DNA from 2 places in the Pseudomonas sp. B21-028 genome. Region 2 is predicted to be linked to the other one. Evidence: predicted binding sites of a transcription regulator. Region 2 holds the regulator's gene; the other holds the start of a gene.
What was found. Region 2 encodes FliA, which starts transcription of late flagellar genes. Its sites were predicted from a motif close to CTAAAGTTTNNNNNNNNNNNGCCGNTAA; they were not measured.

Region 1: motA (flagellar motor stator protein MotA) is a predicted target of FliA. The motif match lies at 5,468-5,495, and genes of this name have one in related genera.

What each region holds. Positions count from the first base shown of each region.
Region 1 is NZ_CP087184.1:597,825-612,379, forward strand. It holds gene LOY35_RS02640 (molecular chaperone) at 59-1,816, opposite strand; gene asd (archaetidylserine decarboxylase) at 2,133-2,993, opposite strand; gene LOY35_RS02650 (rhodanese-like domain-containing protein) at 3,013-3,828, opposite strand; gene LOY35_RS02655 (HDOD domain-containing protein) at 3,871-5,409, opposite strand; gene motA (flagellar motor stator protein MotA) at 5,564-6,415, shown strand; gene motB (flagellar motor protein MotB) at 6,419-7,459, shown strand; gene rsgA (small ribosomal subunit biogenesis GTPase RsgA) at 7,605-8,636, opposite strand; gene orn (oligoribonuclease) at 8,747-9,289, shown strand; gene LOY35_RS02680 (trimeric intracellular cation channel family protein) at 9,500-10,114, shown strand; gene queG (tRNA epoxyqueuosine(34) reductase QueG) at 10,096-11,175, opposite strand; gene LOY35_RS02690 (NAD(P)H-hydrate dehydratase) at 11,239-12,738, shown strand; gene tsaE (tRNA (adenosine(37)-N6)-threonylcarbamoyltransferase complex ATPase subunit type 1 TsaE) at 12,726-13,193, shown strand; gene LOY35_RS02700 (N-acetylmuramoyl-L-alanine amidase) at 13,197-14,555, shown strand, end outside.
Region 2 is NZ_CP087184.1:1,785,772-1,800,326, reverse strand. It holds gene LOY35_RS08195 (ParA family protein) at 1-463, opposite strand, end outside; gene motD (flagellar motor protein MotD) at 513-1,397, opposite strand; gene LOY35_RS08185 (flagellar motor protein) at 1,413-2,153, opposite strand; gene LOY35_RS08180 (chemotaxis response regulator protein-glutamate methylesterase) at 2,153-3,277, opposite strand; gene LOY35_RS08175 (chemotaxis protein CheA) at 3,326-5,608, opposite strand; gene LOY35_RS08170 (protein phosphatase CheZ) at 5,633-6,421, opposite strand; gene LOY35_RS08165 (chemotaxis response regulator CheY) at 6,440-6,811, opposite strand; gene fliA (RNA polymerase sigma factor FliA) at 6,978-7,721, opposite strand; gene fleN (flagellar synthesis regulator FleN) at 7,718-8,548, opposite strand; gene flhF (flagellar biosynthesis protein FlhF) at 8,664-10,013, opposite strand; gene flhA (flagellar biosynthesis protein FlhA) at 10,025-12,154, opposite strand; gene flhB (flagellar biosynthesis protein FlhB) at 12,402-13,541, opposite strand; gene fliR (flagellar biosynthetic protein FliR) at 13,545-14,327, opposite strand; gene fliQ (flagellar biosynthesis protein FliQ) at 14,332-14,555, opposite strand, start outside.

The sequences.
Region 1 (14,555 bases), 1.2 Mb from region 2:
GAAATCCCTCTGTGGCGAGGGGATAAATCCCCTCGCCACAGAGGTGTTCAGTTGTCTGTTAAAGCGACTTCCACAACGAATCGAAATCTCCTTCCTGGTCGCCGCCACCCCCGGCGGGGCCGGTATCCTCCTGGTGATAGGCAAACTGATTGAAGCTGTGGGTGCTGGTCACCCGTCGGTCCAGGCCGGCCCGCAATTCCTGGCCGTTGGTATTGATCAGGACCTGTTGTCCCTCCTGGAACGGCAGACGCGGGGCGATCATGGTTGCGGGTAGTTCGATGGCGCTGATTTCCGGCAACAACAATCCCCGCAGGTAATGGCTGGGTTCGCTCTTCTCCCGGACCAATTGCACGCCGCAAGGCTGAGCATAGGGAGCGACCAGTTCAATGCCCATCTGCATGGCGCCGCCGCGAACCTGGCGGATCCAGCGCACTACCGCGACGCTCCAGGCTTGATCGTTGGTGTCCCGAATGCCGATCATTTCCCCGGCCTGCAATTGTTCTGGTACTTCTTTCGGCCAGCCCAGGCAGTAGCCCCCGGGGCTGTGGTTGACGATCGGCAGTTCGTAGGTGGGAAAGTGATGCTGGTTGTCCGACCCGCTACCCTCTTCATCGGCTGGGTTGACCGGGTACTCGATTTCTTCGTAGGGCAGCATATCGCTGTCCCCGGCAGGGGCGGCGTCGAAGGCTTGCTTCCAGGTGTCGCTGGTCTTGCTGGGCGAAGCTTCGAAGCGGGCCTTGCGGGTGACGGGAGTCTTCAGGATTTCGCTGAAGGAACGTTCGCCGCCGAGGTAATAGTGCAATGCGCTCATGCCTACGCATATGGTCAGCGTGCCATTGCCTTCGGTGCGCTGGAAGCTGCGTTCGACGGCTTCACCCCAAGCGGCTTGCAGATGCTGCAAGGTATCGGTGTTCATGCCGCCAGGTACCGGCAGGGTGTGTTCGGCAGGCCGCTCCAGATGGATGGTGATAGCGCGCACCAGCGGTTCGAGGTCGACACCCAGCAGGCCCGGCTGTTGCTCGGCCCTGAACTTGGAGCGGTAGCGCGGCCCGACATCCAGCTCCGGCGCGACGGCGAACAGGCTGGTGGTGCCGGTCGGGTCCAGCTTGATCCGCTGGCTCCAGGCTTCCAGCACTTCGGCCAGTCGTGCAATCTGCCCCTGGCGCAGCTGATTGCTGCGTGATGCGCCCAGCAGCAGGGCCACGACGTAGGTTTGCTCGGTGCTCAGTTGCTGGACCTGGCTGACCAACTCGTCGCTGACACTTTGGTGTTGCAACCGGTGCTGGCAGGCGATCCGGTACAACTGGTGCAGATCGAGCCATAGCCCTTCAGGCACCGGACTGTACAACTCGGTGGCGCGCAGCAGCGGACCGTTGAGGGCATGCGTCGCCCTTTGCAATGCGGTACTCAGCAGGCGGGCCCGGTCCTTGGTGAACTTCGGTGCGATGCGCGCAACGATCTGTTTGTAACCCATTGCCAGATGACTTTGCAGGGCCTGGCACAGGTTGACGATCTTGCGCGAGCGGTCATCGAGCACGATGGCCTGTTGCAGGAAATGCCGCTCCAGGTGCTTGCAGACGTAGTACACCTCGGGCCGCAGCAACTCGAGCAGTTGCAGGCGGTTCTCGCTGGGGGTGAGCAGCAGGTTGAGTTCGCCGATGGCCTGGTACAACAGGCGAGCCGTTTCGCCGATGTTGGCCTTGGGCAGGTTAGCAATCCATCGCTTGAGATCCCGTGGCGTAGCCTCGCAGAACGACAGGCGTGATTGCGTCGGGGTGGAAACGCGCAATAACGGGAGAGGGCTGGTCTCATTCATGCCGTGGACGGCTCCGGCTGGAAATGAAGGGGATGTCTTCAACTCTAGCAGGTGTTGCCGAAAGCAGTGTCCGATCTATTCCAGGTGTTACAGAACCTGTGGGGGCGGCGGGATCAGTCGGTATGGAGGTGACTGGCCTGACGCTATCGCGAGCAGGGCTCGCTCCCACAAGGGATCAGGGCTGAACAGAAGTCCAACAAACGCCACGAAGCAACTGTGCGAGCGAGCCTGCTCGCGATGGCGGCGGATCAGTCGGTATGGGGGTGACTGGCCTGACGCTATCGCGAGCAGGGCTCGCTCCCACGGGGGCGGTGGTTCAAGCCTTGGGCAGCGCCAAACCCTGGCCCATCCGCACTGGCGAGCCCGCCACCAGCTCTTCGGCCCACTTCACCTGGTCTGGCCCGAACAGCACGATGGCCGTCGAACCCAGTTTGAAGCGGCCCAGCTCGGCGCCTTTTTCCAGGTGGATCGGGGCACGGGACGCTTCGTCGTAGCGGAAGGTCTTCAGTTCGCGCTTGGGTGGCGTGACCAGCCCGGCCCAGACGGTTTCGATGGAGGCCACGATCATCGCGCCGACCAGCACCACGGCCATTGGTCCGCGTTCGGTGTCGAAGATGCACGCCACGCGTTCGTTGCGGGCGAACAGCTCTGGAACGTTTTCGGCGGTGGTCTGGTTGACCGAGAAGATGCGGCCCGGAATGTAGACCATTTCCCGCAAGGTGCCGGCCAGCGGCATGTGCACGCGGTGATAATCCTTGGGCGACAGGTAGATGGTCGCGAAATCGCCACCCATGAACGGCGCTGCGTTGGCCGAGTCGCCACCCAGCAGTTCCAGCACGCTGAAGCTGTGGCCCTTGGCCTGGAAAACCCGGCCGTGCTCGATAGGACCGAGCTGGCTGACGGCGCCATCGGCAGGGCTGAGGATCGCGCCCGGTGTTTCATCCAGCGGCCGTGCGCCTTCTTTCAAGGCGCGGGTGAAGAACGCATTGAAATGCTCGTAGGCGGTCAGGTCTTCCACCAGGGCCTGGGACATGTCCACCTGATAACGCTTGGCGAACCACTGGGTGAACGCATTCTTGAACCAACGTACGCGGCATTCGGCGATGCAGCCGGCCAAGCGTGACAGCAGGTGGTGGGGCAGCAGGTACTGAGTGATGATGAACAAACGGTTTTTCATTAAATGTCCTTAGGAACCTTCAAAGCTCGATCGGGGTGTCGGGGTGGTTGCCCCATTCGCCCCAGGAACCGGCGTAGCCCTTGACTCGCGGGTAACCGAGCGCCTTGGCCACCAGATAGGTGAAGCCGGAACGGTGGTGGGTCTGGCAGTGGGTGATGATTTCTTTGTCGGGCGTGATGCCCAGTTGTTCGAGGATCTGCGGCATGTCCTGGCGGATACGCAGGCTGCGCGCCTTGTCCATGCCTGCGGTCCATTCGAAATTGACCGCACCGGGAATGTGACCGCCCCTGGCCGCCACGACTTTCTCGCCGGAATACTCCAGCGGGCCGCGCGCGTCCCAGATCGCCAGGTCGGCGGCACCGAGACGGCTTTGCAGGTATTCGCGGGTGGCGGTGGGTTCGTCGTGCAACGTCAGTTGCACTGGGGCGCCGACGGAGGCCGGTAGATCGGTGCTGACGGGCAGGCTTTCGTCCAGCCACGCCAGCAGGCCGCCGTCGAGATAGTGGTACTTCGAATGGCCGATCACGTCCAGCAGCCAGATAAAGCGTCCGGCCCAGCCGCCACCTTCGTCGTCATAGACCACGTAGACCGCATCCGGGTTGTGCCCGAGCTCGCCGAACAGTGTCTCGAGATCGGCTTTGGCCGGCAACAATCCCGGTGCTGGCGGCTGGCCCAATTGCGTACGCTTGGGATCGACGAAGCGTGCGCCGGGAATGTGCCCGGTGCTGTAGCGCGCGGCGCTGGTCAGGTCTACCAGAATCAGGTCGCGGGCATCGAGACGCGGGAGCAGATCGCTTGGCTCGATCACCAGCGGCAAGCCAGAGAAGTCAGGCATGTCAGGTCTCCAGGGGCGCAAAAGGAAGGGATTGTAGCAAGTTCAGCGACCGCGGTTGGTAAAGGTATGCAGGGCCCGTTCGATGCACTGCACGGTCCTGCCGAAGGCTTGCACCGTCACATCCGTGAAGGGCCCGCCGCCCTGGTCCACGGCCACCAGCATGATCACCCGGCCATCGCAGGTCAGGGAGCGCAACAGCATGTGCTCGCCCTTGAACTGGGCTCGCAGCCCCGGTGGCAACAATGCCGAGAACTGTGCATTGTTCTCCGGGTTCAGGCGAACCTGTGCCTGCTGCGCCAGCAACCGCTGCAACACCTTGCTCTGGCTGATGGAGAAACTCATGGCCGCCGCCTCGGGGGGCAGGCCGGCGATCTGGTGTACGCGCACGCTGGTCTGGCCGCGGTCGGCCATCAGGATCATCACCCGGCGCATGCCGCATGCCACCAGCGCATCCCGTGCCGAGGTGGTCAGGTGCATGGCGTTGCTGAACGGGCTCGGCTCCACCAGCAATGCCGCGCATCGTTTGCGCCACAGGGCCAGGTCTTCGGCGCTGGGTTGGGCGACAGAAGCCCTGGCGGCCTGGACGCGACGGCTGCCGGGAGGCCAGAGCAATGCCACGGCCGGGTGCCAGAGGTCCAGCATGGCGTGGTGGCGGGCGCTGTTGGCGGCCTGCTGGTGCAACTGTTGCTGAAGCTCATCCATGGGCATCTGCAGATACAGGCTGGTGAGGTATTGCCAGCGGATGTTGTGGGGACAGTCCCAGGCCTGATGCGCCGAAAGTGCCAGGCCATTTGCCAGCAGTACGGTGTTGGCCGGCTGGTTGAGCCAGCGTCGCAGGGTCGGGTCGTCGTCCAGACGATTCTGCTGGCGCAACGGATGTTCGCTGTCCCGGGCGATGCGCAGCACCTTCACCAGTTCACGGCGCTCGTTGAGCAGGAGGCGATAGCCTTGCCCCACCCAGATGGGCAAACGCCAGGCTTCCACCACCGCAAGACAGATTTCCAGCAGGCCGACGCCGAACAACTCGCGCTCCACCTTGCGGGCCGACTGACCTCTATGGATCACCCGCATCTCCCATTCCCCCAGCAACCGCGGGTGAGTCAGGGCAAGTGGCCAAAGCGGTGACAGGAACAACAGGCTGCCCCAGTGGATGTCCTGCCACAGCCGTGCCAGGCGGCTGGCAAAAAAGCCATTGGCCTGTTGTGTGGCGTGCTGGCTGATCAACTGCAACTGGCGCAGGGTGACGGGGATCTCCTGCTCCGGCAGCGAGGGCAGGCGGGCGAGCAACTCCTCGGTACGCTTGAGGCCGAGGCGGTTGATGGCCACTTCGAGGTTTTCCGCCGGCTCAGTGAGGCTGCCATGGGTATGATGGTTGGCTTCGCGGATGACGCTCAGGGCCAGGGCAGGACTGTCCTGCATGAGCTCGGCGATGTCGCGCAACGAGCGGCGGCTATCGGCAACGGCCTTGCAGACCAGGTCATGACTGGCCTGGGGCACCGGCAAATGCACGCCTTCGAGCAGTTTTACCCAGCCTTCGAGGGTGGTCGGTCGTGGGGTTGGAACCTTCGTTTCGTTAGCCATGGCTGGACGTGATCATCGCATGCTGCAACGTGGCAAATTGGCTTTTCGCCAGAACTGACTATAGTCTGGCGCAGTTTTGCCGATAAGGAGAAGAAGAGATTTTCCAGCTTCCGAATATGACCTTGAACCCGACTTAAATAAGTACTTTCAATCTATGGCTAAAATTATCGGCATCATTGTCGTGTTCGCGAGCGTGCTCGGCGGATACGTGCTCTCCCATGGCAAGATTGCCGCTCTGATCCAACCCTTCGAGGTGATGATCATCGGTGGTGCGGCCCTTGGCGCATTCCTGCAGGCCAACCCCGGCTACATGACGATGCACGTGCTCAAGAAGTCCTTGGGCATGTTCAGTTCGCGCTTCAGCCACACCTTCTATCTCGAGGTGCTGGGACTGATCTACGAGATCCTCAACAAGAGCCGCCGCGAAGGCATGATGGCGATCGAGGGCGATATCGAAGACGCCGCCGCCAGCCCGATCTTCGCCAAGTATCCGGCAGTGCTCAAGGACGCCCGCATGACGGCGTTCATCTGTGATTACCTGCGCATCATGTCGTCCGGCAACATGGCCCCCCATGAGCTCGAGGGCCTGTTCGACATGGAGCTGTACAGCCTCAAGGAAGACCTCGATCATCCGTCCCACGCCGTGACCGGCATTGCCGACGCCATGCCCGGCTTCGGTATCGTCGCGGCGGTACTGGGTATCGTGGTGACCATGGCTTCCCTGGGCGAGGGCGACCAGAAGTCCATCGGCCTGCACGTGGGCGCGGCTCTGGTCGGTACCTTCTTCGGTATCCTGGCCGCCTACGGCTTCTTCGGCCCGCTGGCCCATTCCCTGGCCCATGATGCCAAGGAAGAACTCAATACCTACGAGGCCATCAAGGCCTCCCTGGTGGCTTCGGCCTCGGGCATGCCGCCTTCGCTGGCCGTGGAGTTCGGCCGCAAGGTCCTGTACCCGGCGCACCGTCCAAGCTTCGCCGAGCTGGAACAAGCGGTTCGCGGTCGTTAAGCCATGGAGAACAATCAGCCGATCATCATCAAGCGCGTCAAGCGCATCGCCGGCGGGCATCACGGGGGCGCCTGGAAAATCGCCTTCGCCGACTTCGCGACGGCGATGATGGCGTTCTTCCTGGTGCTGTGGCTGCTGTCCACCGCGACCCCGGAACAGAAGATCGCCATCGCCGGTTACTTCAAGGACCCGGTCGGCTTCTCCGAAAGCGGCACGCCCTACATCATCGACCTGGGCGGCTCGCCGACCCTGGCCCCGGACACCACGCTCAACCCCGAGGTCAAGTCCCAGCCGCAGCCTGACAAGGTGACGGTGGATTCCGAACAGGTCGAGGGCATGGCCGAGCAGGTCGAACGCGAGCGCCTGGAATTGCTGTTGCAGGAGTTGCAGAACAAGGTCGACGAGAACCCGCAACTGCAGAAATTCAAGGACCAGATCCTGTTCGAGATCACACCGAACGGCTTGCGCATCCAGATCACGGATGCCGAGAACCGGCCGATGTTCGATTCCGGCAGCGCACGCCTGAAGCCTTATTTCGAGGACATCCTGCTGGCGATGGCCGACACCATCAAGGCGGTGCCGAACAAGATCAGCATCAGCGGCCATACCGACGCCAAGCCGTACATCGGCAAGGGTGACTACGGTAACTGGGAGCTCTCGGCCAACCGTGCCAACGCGGCACGTCGCGCCCTGGTGGCCGGCAGCTATCCGGATGAGCAGGTGGCGCGAGTGGTCGGGTATGCCTCTTCGGCGTTGTTCGATCGCAAGGATCCGTTCAACCCGGTCAACCGGCGTATCGATATCGTGGTGTTGACCAAGAAGGCCCAGAAGGCCATCGAAGGTTCGCAGACCGACGATCCGGCACCAGACCCGGCCCAGGGCGAGGGTGCCCCGGGCGAAGCGCCGGCGGCGACGCCTGATGCTGCGGCTGATCCGAACGCCTTGCCGACCGATCAGCAACCGGTGCCGGCCCATGAGCTGCGCGAGCGTCTGAACCTGTTCGACGACGCCGCGCCGAAACCGCCGGGAACGCCTGCGCAGTGATTGGGCTCGTGGGAGCAAAGCTTGCTCGCGATGCAGGCGACACGCTTCAACTGCAAGACCGAGTCAACGTTCACCGCGGGCAAGCCTTGCTCCCACAGGCGGGAGCAAGCTCCCTCGCCACAATTGCGCCCGGCTCACCTTCAAATCAATAACTGCTTTCCGGCAAGCTGGCGATGATCGAGCGATAGCTGTTCATCCGTTGCTGCTGGACGCGGCCGTCTTCCAGTGCCTTGAGCAAGGCGCAGCCGGGTTCGCGGTCGTGCTTGCAGTCACGGAAGCGGCAGGTGCCGATCAGGTCGTTGAACTCGATGAACCCGGCTTCCACATCGGCCCGGCTGACATGGCCCAGGCCGAACTCGCGGATGCCTGGCGAGTCGATCAGCTCACCGCCACCGGGGAAGTGGAACAACCGCGCGGTAGTGGTGGTGTGGGTGCCCTGGCCGGACAGCTCGGACAGTGGCCCGACCCGGGTTTCGACCTCCGGCAGCAGGCTGTTGACCAACGAAGACTTGCCGACACCGGATTGGCCGACGAACACGCTGATGCGCCCGTCCAATTGCCGTTGCAATTGTTCCATGCCGTTGCCGTGGTGGGCCGAGACTTCCAGCACCGGGTAACCCAGTTGCCGATAGACCGCCAGCAAGGCGTTCAGCGCCGGGGCGTTCTGTTCATCGATCAGGTCGAACTTGTTGAGCAGCAGCAACGGGCGGATACCGGCGTGTTCGGCCGCCACCAGATAGCGGTCGATCAGGTTGGCGTGGGGCTCGGGCAGCGGGGCGAACACGATGACGATCATGTCGACGTTGGCCGCCACCGGCTTGAGCTGGCCTCGGCTGTCCGGACGACACAGCTCGGTGTGGCGCGGCAGTTGTGCCACGATCACGCCGATACCCTGGTTGCCGGCACGCCAGACCACCTGGTCGCCGGTGACCAACGCCGGCAGGTTCGCCCGCAAGTGGCAACGGAATACCTGGCCGGCCAGTTCGCCTTCGCGGGCCTCGACCTCGACCTGCACACCGAAGTGCGCGATCACCAGGCCGGTCTGTTCGGGGCCGAGGTCGCCGCCTTCCAGGGCTTGCACCGCACTGGACTCGCGTTTGGCGGCGCGAGCGGCGCGCTCGCCCTGGATCTTTTCGATGCGCCAGTTCTGACGACGATTGAGTTGGCGTTTGGCCATGGGTGTTCCGTATGAAGAAATGCTGCGAATAGAGTAAAACGGCGGCGAGTTTAGCACGCCCGCAGGTCTGCCTAGGCTAAACTGCGCAGCTACTCCGAGGAGCCCTTCCTATGCAAAACCCGCAGAACCTGATCTGGATCGACCTGGAAATGACCGGTCTGAACCCCGACACCGACGTCATCATCGAAATGGCCACCATCGTCACCGACAGTGACCTCAACACCCTGGCCGAGGGCCCGGTGATCGCGATCCATCATAGCGACGAGATCCTGGCCGGCATGGACGAATGGAACACCCGCCAGCACGGCGGCTCGGGCCTGACCCAGCGGGTACGCGAGAGCAAGATCAGCATGGCCGAGGCCGAGGCCCAGACCATCGCCTTCCTCGAGCAGTGGGTGCCGAAGGGCAAATCACCGATCTGCGGCAACAGCATCTGCCAGGACCGGCGCTTCCTCTATACCCACATGAAATCCCTGGAAAGCTACTTCCACTATCGCAATCTGGACGTTTCCACCCTCAAGGAACTGGCTGCCCGCTGGGCGCCTGAAGTGCGTGACAGCTTCCAGAAGGGCGGCAGCCACCTGGCCCTGGACGACATCCGCGAGTCCATTGCCGAACTGCAGCATTACCGCAAGCATTTCATCAAGTTCTGATTGTGCTGTGGCGTGGGACCCGTGGGAGCAAGGCTTGCCCGCGATGAACGATGACACGGTCCTGCAGTGAAGGGTGTTGTCTGCATCGCGAGCAAGCTTTGCTCCCACAGATCCCCTCGCCACAAGTCTGTGTTTGGCAGCGCCAACGGTTGCCCTCTTTTGGTGCTGGCCCGAACTGGCTAGACTGCGCGCCTTCCTGTAAGGACCGCCATCATGTTGTTGATGCTCTATCTGATCGCCATCACCGCCGAAGCCATGACCGGCGCCCTGTCCGCCGGGCGGCGGGGCATGGACTGGTTCGGCGTGGTGCTGATCGCCTGCGTCACGGCGCTGGGTGGCGGCTCGGTGCGCGACGTATTGCTCGGGCATTACCCGCTCACCTGGGTCAAGCACCCGGAATACCTGGTGCTGACCACGGCAGCGGCCATGCTGACGGTGTTCCTGGCGCGCTGGATGCGTCATCTGCGCTCGATGTTCCTGGTACTCGACGCCGTGGGCCTGGTGGCATTCACGCTGATCGGCTGCATGACGGCCCTGGAAATGGGGCATGGCATGTTGGTGGCGTCGGTCAGTGGTGTCATTACCGGCGTGTTCGGCGGGATCCTGCGCGACATCTTCTGTAACGATATTCCGCTGATCTTCCGGCGCGAGCTGTATGCAAGTGTCTCGTTTGCCGCCGCATGGTGTTATCTGCTGTGTGTCTACCTGACCTTGCCCAGTGAACAGGCCGTGCTCATCACCTTGTTCGGCGGTTTCCTGCTGCGGCTCCTGGCGATCCGCTTCCACTGGGAAATGCCGAAGTTCGTCTACAACGACGAAGTCTGACGCTGCGCGTGCTGGCGTAGCGCCCATTCCACATGCTCACGCACCAGCTCCGAGGGATGATCGCGGCGTGCCTCCAGTGCCTGAAGCACTGGAATCGTTGACGGTGCATTGCCCAGGCCTACCGCCAGGTTGCGCAGCCAGCGCTCATAGCCGGCACGGCGCAACGGCGAGCCTTCGGTGCTCTTGAGGAAGGTTTCCTCGTTCCACAGGAACAGCTCGGCCAGCCCGGCATTGTCCAGGTTGTGGCGTGGCTTGAAGTCATTTTCTCCGGACGGCCGGGCGAAACGGTTCCACGGACAAACGATCTGACAGTCATCACAGCCGAACACCCGGTTGCCGATCAAGGGGCGCAACTCTTCAGGAATGGCGCTTTTCAGCTCGATGGTCAGGTAGGAAATGCAGCGGCGGGCGTCCAGTACGTAGGGGCCGATGAAAGCCTTGGTCGGACAGATGTCCAGGCACGCCGTGCATTTGCCACAGTGTTCGCTGGCATGGGGCGGATCCACCGGCAGCGGCAGGTCGACGAACAGTTCGCTCAGGAAAAAATAACTCCCGGCCTTGCGGTTCAGTACCAGCGTGTTCTTGCCGATCCAGCCGAGGCCGGCCTGTTCGGCGATGGCTTTTTCCAGGACCGGTGCGCTGTCGACGAAGGCGCGGTAGCCGAAGGGGCCGATGACCGCCTGGATTTTTTCTGCCAGTTGTTGCACGCGTTTACGGATCAATTTGTGGTAATCGCGGCCCAACGCATAACGCGAGACGTAGGCTTTTTCCGGTTGGCCGAGCATTTGTGCCATGTGTGTGTCGCCTGGCAGGTAGTCCATGCGCAGGGACACCACCCGCAGTGTGCCCGGCACCAGTTCCTCGGGGTGCGAGCGCTTGCTGCCGTGGGCACCCATGTAGTCCATTTCGCCGTGGTAGCCCGCATCGAGCCAGCGCTGCAGGTGTTGCTCATGCTCGCCAAGGTCCAGTCCGCTGATGCCGACTTGCTGGAAGCCCAGCTCGCGGCCCCAGTCCTTGATGGATTGGGCGAGGGCGGGGAGATCGGTGGGAATGGCAGGCATGAGGCGAGAGAAACCGGAGCTGAGATGCGTATAATTCTGCCAGACATCGGAGCCTGAAGACGCATGCCGCACACTAAAGATGATTTTCCCGACGCACTGTACAGTGCCGCACAGGTCCGGGCCCTTGATGCACAGCTGATTGCGGCAGGCACCACCGGCTTCGAATTGATGCAACGAGCGGCTCGCGCCACCTGGCGGGCTATCGTCCGACGCTGGCCTGATGCCAGTGAACTGACCGTGCTCGCCGGCCATGGCAACAACGCCGGCGACGGTTATCTGGTGGCCACCCTGGCCCGGCGTGCCGGTTGGTCGGTGCGGGTCCTGACGGTGGGCGAGCCCCGCCGTCTGCTCGGTGACGCCGCCAACGCCCATGCCGAGGCCGTCGCGGTTGGTGTACCGGTAGAACCCTGGGCGGACGAGTCGGAATTGCGCGGTGTGCTGCTGGACGCATTGCTCGGTACCGGCTTGAGCGGCGAGGTGCGTGAGCCCTATGTCCGGGCCATCGACACGATCAACGTCAGTGGTCTTCCGGTCGCCGCGGTGGATATCCCCTCCGGGCTGTGTGCCGATACCGGTCGGGTGTTGGGCACGGCGGTGAACGCCGATCTGACCGTGACCTTCATTGGCCTGAAGCTGGGCCTGTTCACCGGCGATGCTGCGGACCGGGTCGGTGAGCTGGTCTTCAACGACCTCCACGCCGATCCTGACATCGTTGAAGCGGCACCGGTCAGCGCCCGATTGCTCTCACCCCATAATCTGCCGCGCCTGGCGCCTCGCGCGCCTACTTCCCATAAAGGCTCGTTCGGGCATGTCCTGTTGATCGGCGGCGACCGTGGATTTGGCGGCGCCATCCAGATGAGCGCCGAAAGCGCCCTGCGTTGCGGCGCGGGCATGGTCTCCATGGCAACCCGCGGCGAACATGTCGGCGCTGCGCTGACCCGTTTGCCGGAGGTCATGGTGCAAGGCACTCATTCGGCGAACCAACTGATGGGTTTGCTCAAACAGGCGGGTGTGCTGGTGGTCGGGCCCGGGCTGGGCCAGGCTGCGTGGGGCCGCAGTCTGTTGTCGGCAGCGGCCAATGCGCCGTTGCCACAGGTGTGGGACGCCGATGCACTGAACCTGCTGAGTGTCGGTGCGGTCAGCCTGCCGGAAGGCTGTGTGATCACCCCGCATCCGGGCGAAGCTGCGCGGCTCCTGGAGATCTCCACGGCCCAGGTGCAGGCCGATCGTCCGGCCGCTGTCCAGGCATTGAGCAAAAAATATACAGCCACGGTGATTCTCAAGGGCGCCGGCAGTCTGATTGCCAGCCCGGACGGTCGCCTGGCCATTTGCAGCCAGGGCCATCCAGCCATGGCTACCGCTGGCCTGGGGGACGTGCTGGCCGGAGTGGTCGGCGCCTTGCTCGCCCAGGGGCTGGCGGGCTTCGAGGCGGCGTGCCTGGCGGTGTGGCTGCACGCCAACGCCGGTGCGCAAGCCGGTCGGTCGGGCCGTGGACTGGCGGCGACCGATCTGATTCCGGCCATTCGTCAGTTGTTGGAGGAGCAATCACCTTGTCTGAAGTAACCCTGTACATGGCTGATGAACACGCCATGACGGCATTCGGTGCCCGCATCGCGCGTATCACGGCGGGCCACGGCCTGGTTTTCCTCGTCGGCGACCTTGGTGCGGGGAAGACCACCTTGTCCCGGGGCATCATTCGCGGCCTCGGACACGTTGGCGCGGTAAAAAGCCCCACGTTCACATTGGTCGAACCCTACGAGATCGGCGACATTCGTGCCTTCCATTTTGACCTGTACCGATTGGTAGACCCCGAGGAACTGGAATTCCTCGGCATTCGCGATTATTTCGAGGAAGACGCCTTGTGCCTGATCGAATGGCCCGACAAGGGTGCAGGCTTTTTGCCAAAGCCTGACCTGACCATTACCATTGGCGCGCAGAACGGCGGGCGTTCGCTGAAACTGACGCCGCAAGGCTCGCGAGGCGAGTCGTGGTGTGCCGCATTGGCACTGGAAAACTAATTGATGATGGGGTTTGGTATGCGCTTTCGCGCGGTGGTTGCTGTCGTAGGACTGTTGCTTACGGCACTGGCCGTCGATGCTGTGGCCGAGACAAAGGTCAGCAGTGTTCGCCTCTGGCGGGCGCCCGATAACACTCGACTGGTGTTCGACCTGACGGGCCCGGTGCAGCACAGCGTGTTCACCCTGACGGCCCCGGATCGCCTGGTGATCGACATCAATGGTGCGTCCCTTGGCGCGCCGTTGAACGTGGCGACCGCCAACACGCCGATTACCGCGATACGTTCGGCCCAGCGTACGCCAACCGATCTGCGGGTAGTGGTTGACCTGAAAAAAACCGTGACCCCGAAAAGCTTTACCCTGGCACCCAATGCCCAGTACGGCAACCGGCTGGTGGTGGACCTGTTCGACAACCCGGCCGATGCCGCGCCGCCTCCACCGGCGCCGACCAAAATCGCCACGGTGCCGGCGGTGCCGGTCACGCCGACCGAGCCTGCGATGAAGCTGCCACCGACCCCGGCCGGCAAGCGCGACATCATTGTGGTGATCGACGCCGGTCACGGCGGCGAAGACCCGGGTGCCTCCGGCTCGCGCGGCCAGCATGAAAAAGACGTGGTGCTGTCCATCGCCCGCGAGCTGCAGCGCCAGGTCAACGGCATGAAGGGCTTCCGTGCCGAACTGACCCGTACCGGCGACTACTTCATTCCGTTGCGTGGCCGTACGGAGATCGCCCGCAAGAAGGGTGCCGACCTGTTCGTTTCCATTCACGCCGACGCAGCCCCTTCGGCGGCGGCCTTCGGCGCCTCGGTGTTTGCCCTGTCCGACCGTGGCGCCACGTCCGAGACCGCCCGTTGGCTGGCCGACAGCGAAAACCGTTCCGACCTGATCGGCGGTGCCGGCAATGTCAGCCTCGACGACAAGGACCGCATGCTGGCCGGGGTGTTGCTCGACTTGTCGATGACCGCCTCGCTGACCTCCAGCCTGAACGTCGGCCAGAAGGTTTTGAGCAACATTGGTCGCGTCACGCCCCTGCACAAGCGGCGCGTCGAACAGGCCGGGTTCATGGTGCTCAAGTCCCCGGACATCCCATCGATCCTGGTGGAGACCGGCTTCATCTCCAACTCCAACGAAGCCTCCAAGCTGTCGTCGTCCAGCCACCAGCAGGCGCTGGCCCGCTCCATCAGCAGCGGCGTGCGCCAGTTCTTCCAGCAGAACCCGCCGCCGGGCACCTACATTGCCTGGCTGCGCGATTCCGGCAAGATCGCCCAGGGGCCTCGCGACCATCGGGTCAGCGCCGGTGAAACTCTGGCGATGATCGCCGTGCGCTACCAGGTGTCGCCCGCGACCTTGCGCAGCGTCAACAAC
Region 2 (14,555 bases):
CGGTCTGCACCGGGATCACCAGTTGCTGGCTGGCCGCCAAGGCATTGACCATCAGCAAACCCAGCAGCGGCGGACTGTCGATGATCGCGTAATCGAAATCCTGCCACAGCTGCGCCAGACTCTTGGCGATCACCAGGCCCAAGCCGCCCTGCCCCGGCGACTGCCGCTCCAGGGTGGCCAGCGCGGTGCTCGACGGCAACAGCGAAATCCGCTCGTCGCTGGTGGACAGCAACAATTGTCCTGGCAGTCCCTCAGGCACATTGCCCCGGTGCAGGAACAAGTCGTAGTTGCTGTGCTCCAGGCTATCGGGATCGTAGCCAAAATAGCTGGTCATCGAGCCATGGGGGTCCAGGTCGACGATGACCACACGCTTGCCCGCCTCGGCCAGTAATCCGGCTAAAGCGATGGAAGAGGTGGTTTTACCCACCCCACCTTTTTGATTGGCAACTGCCCAGACTCTCATTCAGATCGTTCCTCCCGGCCGAAACAGGCTCGACCGAGAAATAGCTCGGTTATAAAGCGGGTGACGGAGAATTGACGGCACTCTGTCTTCCCGGTGTCTTGACCGGGGTCGGTGCAGTTTGTGTGCCAGCCCGCTTCAATGCAGCGTCCGGCTTTGCGTTGGCCGTGCCGGTACCGGTCAGGCTGCGGCGTACATCAAGGTTGCGCGACACCACCAATACCACGCGCCGATTTTTCGCCCGACCTTCGACGGTGGCGTTGTTGGCCACCGGCTGGAACTCGCCATACCCCACCGACGCCAGGCGGCCGGGGTTCACACCCTGCATCGCAAGCATGCGCACGATGCTCGCGGAACGGGCCGAAGACAATTCCCAGTTGGTTGGATACTGCGCGGTGCGAATCGGCTGGTCATCCGTGAACCCCTCCACATGGATCGGGTTATCGAACGGCTTCAGGATCGCCGCCACCTTGTCGATGATGTTGAACGCCATGTCGCTGGGCATGGCGTCGCCGCTACCGAACAACAGGCTGGAGTTGAGTTCGATCTCCACCCACAACTCGTTGCCGCGCACGGTCATCTGGTTGGAGCTGATCAGGTCGCCGAATGCCGCGCTGATGTCGTCGGCGATGCTTTTCAACGGGTCGCTGCCACCGGCAATGCCGGCATCGACCTGCTCGGCGTCACGGACCAGCGGCTTGGCCGGCGTGGTCGTCTTGGGCCGCTCGTCGCCAATGGGAATTGGCTTGAGGGCGCGGTCCGAGTCGGTAAAGACGCCGATCAACGCCTCGGAGATGACCTTGTATTTGCCCTCGTTGACCGAGGAGATCGAATACATGACCACGAAAAAGGCGAACAGCAATGTGATGAAGTCGGCGTAGGACACCAACCAACGTTCATGATTGACGTGCTCTTCATGATTCCGGCGACGCGCCATGGTCCATTACTCCCATTAATCCATGAAGCCCTGGAGCTTCAATTCAATGGAGCGCGGATTTTCACCTTCGGCGATCGACAGGATTCCTTCCAGCAACATTTCGCGATAACGCGACTGGCGCAAGGCAATAGACTTGAGTTTGGCGGCAATTGGCAACAACACCAGGTTGGCGCTGGCCACGCCATAGATAGTGGCCACGAACGCCACGGCGATGCCGCTACCCAATTGCGAGGGGTCAGCCAGGTTGCCCATCACGTGGATCAGGCCCATCACCGCACCGATGATGCCGATGGTAGGCGCATAACCGCCCATGCTTTCGAAAACCTTGGCCGCTTCGATATCGCGGCTTTCCTGGGTGTAGAAATCCACTTCCAGGATGCTGCGGATGGCTTCCGGCTCGGCGCCGTCCACCAGCAATTGCAGGCCTTTTCGCGAGTAGTTGTCAGGTTCGGCATCGGCCACGCCTTCCAGGCCGAGCAGGCCTTCCTTGCGGGCAGTCAGGCTCCAGTTCACGACACGGTCGATGCCGCCGGCCAGGTCGACCCGTGGTGGAAACAGAATCCAGACCAGCACCTGCATGGCACGCTTGAAAGCACTCATGGGCGATTGCAACAGCGCGGCGCCGATGGTGCCACCGAGCACGATCAGCGCCGCTGGGCCATTGGCCAGGGCGCCGAGATGACCGCCTTCCAGATAGTTGCCACCAATGATGGCGACGAACGCCATGATGATGCCGATCAGGCTGAGGACATCCATTACAGACACGCCTCGACCAGGTATTTACCGATGTCGTCCAGCCCGTACACCGCATCGGCCAGGTCCGCTTTGACAATCGCCATCGGCATGCCATAGATCACGCAACTGGCTTCGTCCTGGGCCCAGATAGCACTGCCGCCCTGCTTGAGCAGACGGGCGCCTTCGCGACCGTCGGCGCCCATACCGGTCAGCACCACCGCCAGAACTTTGTCACCGTAGGATTTGGCTGCGGAACCGAAAGTAATGTCCACACAGGGCTTGTAGTTAAGGCGCTCGTCGCCCGGCAGGATTTTCACCGCGCCGCGACCGTCGACCATCATCTGCTTGCCACCCGGAGCCAGCAGTGCCAGGCCCGGCCGCAGGATATCGCCGTCCTCGGCTTCCTTGACGCTGATATTGCACAGCTTGTCCAGGCGCTCGGCGAACGCCTTGGTGAAGGCCGCGGGCATGTGCTGGATCAACACGATGGGGGCTGGGAAGTTGGCCGGCAACTGGGTCAGGACCCGTTGCAGCGCCACCGGACCGCCCGTGGACGTGCCGATGGCAACCAGCTTGTAGGCCTTGCGCTTAGGTGCCGGCGACGACGCACTGGCCGGAGTCGGACGTGTGGGCGCAGGGGCCGGGGCACTGCGTACCGGGGGCGGATTGAAGCTGCCCGACGACGGCGCGGGACTCGGTGCAGCCACGGGCGCGGGGGCCGGTGGTGTGTAGGCACTCACACGGCGGTTGCTGCGGGAAATGCTGTGGACCTTCTCGCACAGCAACTGCCGAACCTTGTCGGGGTTGCGCGAGATGTCCTCGAAGTTCTTCGGCAGGAAATCCACCGCCCCGGCATCCAGCGCGTCGAGGGTGACACGGGCACCTTCGTGGGTCAGGGACGAGAACATCAATACCGGGGTCGGGCAGCGCTGCATGATATGCCGCACCGCCGTGATGCCATCCATCATTGGCATCTCATAGTCCATGGTGATCACGTCCGGCTTGAGTGCCAGGGCCTGATCGATTGCCTCTTTGCCATTGGTCGCGGTACCGACGACCTGAATCGTCGTGTCCGCCGAGAGAATTTCCGAGACGCGGCGGCGGAAGAACCCCGAATCGTCCACCACCAGGACTTTAACTACCATAAACACTCCGTTAGACGAGGCACGGCACTGGGCCGCGCCCCTCCAGAATCAAATACGCCGCGCGGCGTAACGCTTGAGCATGCTCGGTACATCGAGGATCAGCGCGATGCGGCCGTCGCCGGTGATGGTGGCGCCGGACATGCCCGGGGTGCCCTGGAGCATTTTGCCCAATGGCTTGATGACCACTTCTTCCTGGCCCACGAGCTGGTCGACAACGAAGCCGATCCGCTGGGTACCTACCGAAAGGATCACCACGTGGCCCTCGCCCTGCTCCACATGCGCCGCGGAGCTGACCAACCAGCGCTTGAGGTAGAACAATGGCAGTGCCTTGTCCCGCACGATCACCACTTCCTGGCCGTCCACCACGTTGGTACGCGACAGGTCGAGGTGGAAGATCTCGTTGACGTTGACCAGTGGGAAAGCGAACGCCTGGTTGCCCAGCATCACCATCAAGGTCGGCATGATCGCCAGGGTCAGCGGGACCTTGATGAGGATCTTCGAGCCCGAGCCCTTGACCGAGTGGATGTTGATCGAGCCGTTGAGCTGGGAAATCTTGGTTTTCACCACGTCCATGCCCACGCCACGACCCGACACGTCGGAAATCTCGGTTTTGGTCGAGAAGCCGGGAGCGAAGATCAGGTTGTAGCACTCGGTATCGCTCAGGCGGTCGGCAGCGTCCTTGTCCATCACACCGCGCTTGACGGCGATGGCACGCAACACTTCCGGGTCCATGCCTTTGCCGTCGTCGGAGATCGACAGCAGGATATGGTCGCCCTCCTGCTCGGCGGCCAGGATCACCTTGCCGCTACGGACCTTGCCCGCGGCTTCGCGTTCTTCCGGCGACTCGATGCCATGGTCGACCGCGTTGCGCACCAAGTGGACCAGCGGGTCGGCCAGGGCCTCGACGAGGTTCTTGTCGAGGTCGGTATCTTCACCCACCAGTTCCAGGTTGATTTCTTTCTTGAGCTGACGAGCCAGGTCACGTACCAGGCGCGGGAAGCGTCCGAAGACTTTCTTGATCGGCTGCATCCGGGTCTTCATGACCGCGGTCTGCAGATCGGCCGTGACCACGTCGAGGTTCGACACGGCCTTGGACATGGCTTCGTCCTGGCTGTTGAGGCCCAGGCGTACCAGACGGTTACGCACCAGCACCAGTTCGCCGACCATGTTCATGATCTCGTCCAGGCGCGCAGTGTCGACCCGAACGGTGGTTTCGGCTTCACTGGTCGGTTTTTCCGTCGGCGCAGATGACGCCGCCGCAGGTGTACGGGCAGGCGCAGGCGCAGCGGCCGCTGCAGCAGGCTTGGGTGCCGGGGCCGGTGTCTCGGCCTTGGGTTCCGGTGCCTTGGCGGCGGGTTTTGGCGCGGCCTTGGCGGCCGGTGCGGCAGCTGGCGCGACAGAGGCCGTGCCGACTTCGCTGAACTTGCCTTTGCCGTGCAGATCGTCGAGCAGCGATTCGAATTCCTGATCGGTGATCAGGTCGCTACCGGCCGCTGCGGCGGCAGGCTTGCCCGGAGCAGGCGTGGAGGCAATGGCCGACTCCAGGGCGTCAACGGCAAAAGTACCCTTGCCGTGCAGCTGATCGAGCAAGGCTTCGAATTCATCGTCGGTGATGTCGGAGCTGTCGCCCGCGGCTTTCGGCGCGGCAGGGGCTGGTGGCGGGACAACCGCATCGACGGCGAACTGGCCCTTGCCGTGCAGTTGATCGAGCAGTGACTCGAACTCCGCATCGGTGATTTCATCGCTGGCCGCGCCGGCATCGGCGGGCGCGGCAGCTACCGGAGCCTGGGCCTGGGCCTGAGCTTCGGCCTTGACGGCACTCAGGGAGTCCAGCAGCTGTTCGAATTCGTTATCGGTAATATCGCCCGATTCCTCGGCGACCGGCTCCTCGGCAACGGGTTCTTCAACCGTGGTCTCGACTGGAGCGGCTTCGTCAGCCGATTGCGGCTCGGCCAGGCGCGACAGCGCGGCGAGCAACTCAGGGGTGGCGGCGGTGATCGGCGAACGGTCACGCACCTCGTTGAACATGCTGTTGACCGCATCCAGCGCTTCGAGCACCACGTCCATCAATTCCGAATCCACGCGACGCTCACCCTTGCGCAGGATGTCGAACACGTTCTCGGCAATGTGGCAGCACTCCACCAGCTCGTTGAGCTGAAGGAAGCCGGCGCCTCCTTTTACAGTGTGGAAACCGCGAAAGATTGCATTGAGCAAATCCGCATCATCCGGTCGGCTTTCCAGCTCGACCAATTGCTCGGACAGTTGCTCTAGAATCTCGCCGGCCTCAACCAGGAAATCCTGAAGGATCTCTTCATCGGCGCCGAAGCTCATTAATGGGGTGCTCCTAAAACAGGGCTAAAATCCAAGGCTGGACAGCAAATCGTCCACATCGTCCTGACCGGACATAACGTCTTCTCTTTTATCGGCATGAATTTGCGGACCTTCACCCTGAGAGAGATGTTTTTGTGGATCTTTTTCAGCAAGTATCGCTTCACGGTCGTGTTCGATGCCCGCAAAGCGATCGACCTGGCTGGCCATCAACACCAGTTTGAGCAGATTGCTTTCGACTTCGGTGACCAATTGGGTGACGCGCTTGATCACCTGGCCGGTCAGGTCCTGATAGTCCTGGGCCAGCAGAATATCGTTGAGGTTGCTCGCGACAGAGCGGTTATCGGCGCTGCTGCGTGTCAGAAAACCGTCGACCCGACGCGCCAGGTCCCGGAACTCTTCCGCGCCGACTTCACGACGCATGAAACGGCCCCAGTCGACGCTCAAGGCCTGGGCTTCATCGCCAAGGCCATTGACCAGCGGCGTGGCACTTTCCACCAGGTCCATGGTGCGGTTGGCGGCAGCCTCGGTCAGCTTGACCACGTAGGACAGCCGCTCGGTCGCGTCAGTGATCTGCGAGACCTCTTCGGCCTGGGGCATGTTCGGATCGATCTGGAAGTTGACGATCGCGCTGTGCAACTCACGGGTGAGCTTGCCGACTTCCTGGTACAGGCCACGATCCCGGGTCTGATTGAGCTCGTGGATCATCTGGACAGCATCGCCGAAACGACCTTTTTCAAGGCTGTCGACCAGTTCGCGGGCATGTTTTTTCAGGGTCGATTCGAAATCGCCCATTGAAGCTTCATTATTCTCCATAGCTCCCCCGTGGCGCCGTTAACCGATGCGTTCGAAGATCTTTTCGATCTTTTCTTTCAACGCCTGGGCCGTGAAGGGTTTGACCACATAGCCGTTCACACCGGCTTGGGCCGCTTCGATGATCTGCTCGCGCTTGGCTTCGGCGGTGACCATCAGCACCGGCAGGTGCTTGAGTTTTTCATCGGCGCGCACATGGCGCAGCAAGTCGATACCGGTCATGCCAGGCATGTTCCAGTCAGTCACCAGAAAGTCGATGCTCCCGCTGTTGAGAACCGGGATGGCAGTGGTGCCATCGTCGGCCTCGACCGTGTTGGTGAACCCAAGGTCACGCAACAGGTTTTTTATGATCCGCCGCATCGTTGAAAAGTCATCAACGATGAGGATTTTCATGTTCTTGTCCAATTCGACCTCCAAGCAGTCTTAAACGCGTACAGCACCTGAACGCGCCATTTCAATCAATCCGGTACAGCATTCGACAACGGTGCGGGACGCAACGGATCGAGACTGCGCAACACGTGCCACGCAAACCCTGTCAGCAACCTCCCCGCACCGACTGTCAGCGCGCTCGCCACTCCCCCAAACGCCCCCGCAAACGGGCGGCGCACTGGCTGTGTAACTGACTGACCCGCGATTCGCTGACCCCCAGGACCTCACCGATTTCCTTGAGGTTCAGCTCTTCGTCGTAGTACAGCGCCAAGACCAGTCGCTCACGCTCCGGCAAATTGGCAATCGCATCGGCCAGCGCGCTCTGGAAACGTTCGTCTTCCAGGTCACGCGCAGGCTCCATGTGCGTACTCGCGCCATCCTCATGCAGCCCTTCATGATCGCCGTCCTGCAACAGGTCGTCGAAACTGAACAGACGGCTGCCCAAGGTATCGTTCAAAATCCCGTAATAATCATCGAGACTCAACTGGAGTTCGGCCGCAACTTCGTGATCTTTAGCGTCTCGTCCGGTTTTCGCTTCAATAGCGCGAATGGCGTCACTGACCATGCGGGTATTGCGGTGTACCGAACGGGGCGCCCAATCGCCCTTGCGGACTTCGTCGAGCATCGCGCCGCGAATGCGAATGCCGGCGTAGGTCTCGAAACTGGCGCCCTTGCTCGCGTCGTATTTGTTAGCCACTTCGAGCAGGCCAATCATGCCTGCCTGGATCAGGTCTTCGACCTGGACACTGGCCGGCAACCGCGCCAGCAAGTGATAGGCGATGCGCTTGACCAGGGGCGCGTATCGCTCGATCAACTCGTATTGGGCGTCCCGTGCCGATTTCTTGTAGAGGTGGTTGTAACCGCTGGCTGTCATAACACGGGCCCTGCTGTTTGTTGCACGAGACGCTCGACGAAAAATTCCAGGTGCCCGCGTGGGTTGGCCGGCAGTGGCCAGGTATCGACCTTCTGGGCGATTGCCTTGAACGCCAGCGCGCATTTGGAACGGGGAAAGGCTTCATAGACGGCACGTTGCTTCTGGACCGCCTTGCGTACGCTTTCGTCGTACGGCACGGCGCCAACGTACTGCAGGGCAACGTCCAGGAAGCGATCGGTGACCTTGGTCAACTTGGCGAACAGGTTGCGCCCTTCCTGCGGGCTCTGGGCCATGTTGGCCAGGACGCGGAAGCGGTTCATGCCGTAATCGCGGTTCAATAGCTTGATCAGGGCGTAGGCGTCGGTGATGGAGGTAGGCTCGTCGCAGACCACCAGCAGCACTTCCTGGGCGGCGCGCACGAAGCTGACGACCGAATCACCGATGCCCGCCGCCGTGTCGATCACCAGCACATCGAGGTTGTCGCCGATGTCGCTGAATGCCTGGATCAGGCCGGCGTGCTGGGCCGGGGTCAGATGAACCATGCTCTGGGTGCCGGAGGCGGCCGGCACGATGCGAATCCCGCCCGGCCCCTGCAACAACACGTCGCGCAGTTCGCAGCGGCCTTCGATCACGTCCGCCAGCGTGCGTTTGGGTGTGAGCCCCAGCAGCACGTCGACGTTTGCCAGGCCCAGGTCGGCGTCCAGCAGCATGACCCGTCGGCCAAGCTCTGCCAGAGCCAGGGACAAGTTCACTGACACGTTAGTCTTGCCGACGCCACCTTTGCCGCCGGTCACCGCGATCACCTGTACGGGATGCATGCTGCCCATGTTCGTTCTTTACCTGTCTTACTTAGACGGAGGCCACATTACTGGCTGCGCGTTCACATACGGAACATTGCCTGGCAGACCATCGATGTAGGTACAAAAAATATTCATGATTACCTCAGCCAACCTGCTTGGTCGGGCTGTGGTAGATATCAGCGAACATGTCAGCCATGGCTTCTTCGCTGGGTTCGTCCTGCATTTGCACACTCACGGCACGGCTGACCAGTTGGTGGCGACGCGGCAGATGCAAATCATCCGGGATCCGCGGCCCATCGGTCAGGTACGCCACCGGCAGATCGTGACCGATCGCCAGGCTCAATACCTCGCCCAGGCTTGCCGTTTCGTCCAGCTTGGTCAGGATGCAACCGGCCAATCCGCAGCGTTTGTAGCTGTGGTAGGCGGCGGTTAGAACCTGTTTCTGGCTGGTGGTTGCCAACACGAGATAATTTTTTGACTTGATGCCGCGCCCGGCCAGGCTTTCAAGCTGCATGCGCAGGGCCGGATCGCTGGCTTGCAGGCCCGCGGTATCGATCAGTACGACGCGCTTGCGCAGCAGGGGCTCCAGCGCCTGGGCCAGGGATTGGCCCGGATCCACATGGGTCACCGACACGTTGAGAATCCGGCCCAGGGTCTTGAGTTGCTCCTGGGCGCCGATACGGAAGCTGTCCATGCTGACCAGGGCAATGCTCTGGGCACCGTACTTGAGCACATAACGGGCGGCGAGCTTGGCCAGGGTGGTGGTCTTGCCCATGCCGGCCGGGCCGACCATGGCAATCACCCCGCCCTCTTCCAGCGGCTCGACTTCCGGCGTGGCGATCATCCGCGCCAGATGCGCCAGCAGCATGCGCCAGGCCTGGCGAGGCTCGTGAATATCATTGATCAGCGCCAGCAGGTCGCGGGCCAGCGGGCCGGACAGGCCAATGCGTTGCAGGCGGCGCCACAGGTTGGCCTGGGCCGGACGGCTGCCTTGCAGTTGGTTCCAGGCCAGCGAGCCGAGCTGGACTTCCATCAGTTCGCGCAAGCTGTTGAGTTCGAAACGCATCGAGTCCAGCGCACGCGGATCGACACCGGGAGCCGGTGCGGCAGGCGCCGGCGCCGGACGACGCGGCTCAACCGGGGTCGGCTCGATCAGCGGTTCGGCAGCGGTCAGTGGCAGGCCCGCGGTCAACGGCTGACCGGCAAACAATTGACGATTGGTGCCCGGCGCGGCCTCGCCTTCGCTGCTGCGCAGGCTCAACTCGGCCTGGGCGCTGGCGATGCGCGATTGGGTCTTGCGCAGCTCATCCTCAAGTTCCATGTTCGGAACCCGCGGGGCCAGCGCAGACAGCTTGTAGTCCAGAGCCGCCGTCAACTCGACACCACCGGCGATCCGGCGGTTGCCGATGATGGCTGCTTCGGCGCCCAGCTCGTCACGAACCAGTTTCATGGCCTGACGCATATCGGCGGCGAAAAAACGCTTCACTTGCATAACCCACTACCTCAGCCGTTGGGCCCTACTGTCGCAACAATGGTCACTTGCTTGTTGTCCGGTATTTCCTGGTACGCCAGCACATGCAGCCCCGGGACCGCGAGGCGACCGAATCGCGAGAGCATCGCACGAATCGGACCCGCCACCAGCAGGATCACCGGTTGGCCTTGCATCTCTTGCCGCTGGGCTGCCTCGATCAACGAACGTTGCAGCTTCTCGGCCATGCTTGGCTCCAGCAGAACACCCTCTTCCGAGCCTTGCCCTGCCTTCTGAAGACTATTGAGCAATATCTGTTCCAACCTTGGCTCCAGCGTGATCACAGGCAGCTCCGACTCAGTGCCTACAATGCTTTGGACGATTGCACGGGATACGCCGACCCGCACCGCGGCCACCATGGCGGCGGTATCTTGACTCTTGGAAGCGTTGTTGGCGATGGCTTCGGCAATACTGCGGATGTCGCGTACCGGCACCTGTTCGGCCAGCAGCGCCTGCAAGATCTTGAGCAACTGCGACAACGAAACCACGCCCGGCACCAGTTCTTCGGCCAGTTTCGGCGACCCCTTGGCCAGCACCTGCAGCAATTGCTGGACTTCTTCGTGGCCGATCAGTTCGCTGGAGTGTTTGTACAAAATCTGGTTCAAATGCGTCGCAACTACCGTACTGGCGTCCACCACGGTGTAACCGAGGGACTGGGCCTGGGCCCGCTGACTGATTTCAATCCACACCGCCTCCAGACCAAAAGCCGGGTCCTTGGCGGTAATGCCATTGAGCGAACCATAGACCTGACCTGGATTGATCGCCAGTTCGCGGTCCGGGTAGATCTCGGCTTCGGCCAGGATCACCCCCATCAGCGTCAGGCGATAGGCGCTGGGCGCCAGGTCGAGGTTGTCGCGGATATGCACGGTGGGCATCAGGAAGCCCAGGTCCTGGGACAGCTTCTTGCGCACCCCCTTGATCCGCGCCAGCAGTTGGCCGCCCTGGTTGCGATCCACCAGTGGAATCAGGCGATAGCCGACTTCCAGGCCGATCATGTCGATCGGGGTCACATCGTCCCAGCCCAGCTCCTTGGTCTCCAGGGCACGGGCCGGCGATGGCAGCAGTTCCTGCTGGCGCTTGACCTCTTGCAATGCCTGGACTTTCTGCACGTTCTGCTTCTTCCAGAACAGATAGGCGCCGCCTGCCGCCACGGCCGCCATGCTCAGGAAGGAAATGTGCGGCATGCCCGGGACCAGACCCATCACCGCCATCAGCCCGGCGGCCACGGCCAGGGCCTTGGGCGATGCGAACATCTGCCGGCTGATCTGCTTGCCCATGTCTTCGGAGCCCGAAGCACGGGTCACCATGATCGCCGCCGCTGTGGATAACAACAGTGATGGCAATTGCGCCACCAAACCGTCACCGATGGTCAGCAAGGCGTAAACCTTGCCTGCATCACCGAAACTCATCTGATGCTGGAAGATACCGACAGCCATGCCGCCGATCAGGTTGATGAACAGGATCAACAGGCCGGCGATGGCGTCACCGCGCACGAACTTGCTCGCACCGTCCATGGAGCCGTAGAACTCGGCCTCCTGGGCCACTTCCAGACGACGGAGCTTGGCCTGGCTCTGATCGATCAGGCCGGCGTTGAGATCGGCGTCGATCGCCATCTGCTTGCCGGGCATGGCGTCGAGGGTGAAACGCGCGCTCACTTCGGAAATACGCCCGGCACCCTTGGTGACCACCACGAAGTTGATGATCATCAGGATGGCGAAGACCACGATACCGACCACGTAGTTACCGCCGATCACCACCTCACCGAAGGCCTGGATCACCTTACCGGCGGCGGCATGACCTTCCTGACCGTGGAGCATGACCACGCGGGTAGACGCCACGTTCAGCGCCAGGCGCAACAGCGTGGCCACCAGCAAAATGGTCGGGAACACGGCGAAATCCAGCGGGCGCAGGGCATATACGCACACCAGCAGCACCACGATCGATAGGGCGATGTTGAACGTGAAGAACACGTCCAGCAGGAACGGTGGCACCGGCAGCATCATCATGGCGAGCATGACCATCAGCAACAGCGGGACGCCCAGATTGCCCCGACTGAGGTCTACGACGTTGCTGCGCGCGGTGCTGAGTAACTGAGAGCGATCCACCAAAATACCCCGTTCCTGTGAAGCAAACTTTTGACGCCCGATACAGGCGCAGACGGGGTATTGCAAGAAGCCTTCCAACTTTTGCCAGACCTTGGAATACAAGCCTCCAAGCCAGAACACGAATCCTGTGGGAGCGGGCTTGCTCGCGATGGCGGTGTATCAGTTGATAGATGCATGACTGGCACGACGCCTTCGCGAGCAAGCCCGCTCCCACAGGGTTTGTCAGTAGCAGGACCTGGCGCACGATTTATTCAGGATCGCGGCGCAGATCCGGCGGAATCGGCAAATCCTTGAGCGGATCGGGGCGCTTGCCCTTGCCGGCGCGGTGCTGGCGGATCTGGTAGACATAGGCCAGCACCTGGGCCACCGCCAGGTACAGCCCGCCCGGAATTTCCTGGTCGAGCTCGGTGGAGTAATAGATCGATCGCGCCAGGGCCGGCGACTCCAGCAGCATCACTTCATTGGCCACGGCAATCTCACGGATCTTCAGCGCCAGGAAATCGCTGCCCTTGGCCAGCAATACCGGAGCGTTGCCTTTGTCCGGGTCGTACTTGAGCGCTACGGCGTAGTGGGTCGGGTTGGTGATGACCACATCGGCCGTCGGGATCGCCGCCATCATCCGTCGCTGGGACACTTCGCGTTGCAACTGACGAATCCGCTGCTTGACCTCCGGCTTGCCCTCCTGATCCTTGTGTTCGTCACGAACCTCCTGCTTGGTCATCATCAGCTTCTGCTTGCTTTGGTACAGCTGGATCGGCACATCGATCGCAGCGATCAGCATCAGGCCGCAAGCCATCCACAAGGCGCTCCAGCCCACCAGTTGCACGCTGTGGATAATGGCCTGTTCCAGTGGCTCATGAGCGATGCGCAGCACATCGTCAATGTCCGACTGCAACACCGTCAAAGCCACGGACAAGACCAGCAGAAACTTCCCAAAGGCCTTGAGCAGCTCCATCAGGGCCGAGATGGAAAACATGCGCTTGAGGCCCGCCAACGGATTCATCCGACTGAACTTGGGGGCCAGGCTACCGGCTGCGAACAGCCATCCCCCCAGAGAGATCGGCCCGATAAAAGCTGCCAGGAGCAAGAAGATCAGGATTGGCTGCATCGCCACGATCGCGATCTTGCCCGAGTGCAGCAGGTACTGCGTCATGGCGCCCGGACTGAGCAGCACTTCACGCGGCAGGGAGAAATTCAGGCGCATGATTTCCAGCAGATCCAGGGCCAATCCGCCCCCATAGATGAGGAGCCCACCAGTGCCGGCCAACATCACCACAAGGGTATTGAGCTCCTTGGAGCGTGCGATCTCACCCTTTTCCCGGGACTCGCGCCTGCGCTTCTCCGTGGGGTCTTCTGTCTTGTCCTGGCCACTCTCGCTCTCGGCCATGCTTCAGCGCGCCTGTGCCATGTCGCGTAGCAGCTGCAAGGCCTGGGTGGCCAGCGGCTGATACTGATTGAGGATATCCCCCAGACTGACCCAGAAAATCACCATACCCAGCACAAGGGTCAGCGGAAAACCGATGGAAAAAATGTTCAACTGCGGCGCCGCCCGGGTCATCACGCCAAATGCAATGTTGACCACCAGCAAAGCCGTGATCGCAGGCAACACCAATATCATCGCCGCCCCCAGGACCCAGCCGAGCCTGCCGGCAACCTCCCAGAAATGATTGACCAGCAGCGCGCTGCCCACCGGCATCGTGGTGAAGCTCTCGGTCAGCACCTCGAACACCACCAGGTGTCCGTTCATGGCGAGAAACAGCAGCGTCACCAGCATCGTCAGAAATTGACCGATCACCGCCGTGTTCACGCCGTTGGTGGGGTCGATCATGGACGCGAAGGCCATGCCCATCTGGATCGAAATGATTTGCCCGGCCACCACGAACGCCTGGAAAAACAGCTGCAGCGAAAATCCCAGCAAGGACCCGATGAGGATCTGCTCGGCCACCAGCATCAGCGCACTGAGGTCCAGGGCATGAACCGGCGGCATCGGTGGCAACCCTGGCGCGATGACCACCGTGATAGCCAGGGCGAAATACAAGCGCACGCGCCTTGGCACCAGGGTCGTACCGAAGACCGGCATGCTCATCAGCACGGCAGTGACACGAAACAACGGCAGGACGAAAGCCGCCACCCAGGAGCCGATCTGGGTGTCCGTCAGCGCGAGCATCGACATCCGGTCAGCCGATCAACTGCGGAATACTGCCGTACAGCCGCAGGATGTATTCCATGAAGGTTTGCACCAGCCAGGGCCCGGAAACGATCAACGTCACCAGCATGACCAGCAGGCGTGGCAGGAAGCTCAGGGTCTGTTCGTTGATCTGGGTCGCGGCCTGGAACATCGCCACCAACAGGCCCACCAACAGGCTGGGAATCACCAGGATGGCGACCATCACGGTCGTCA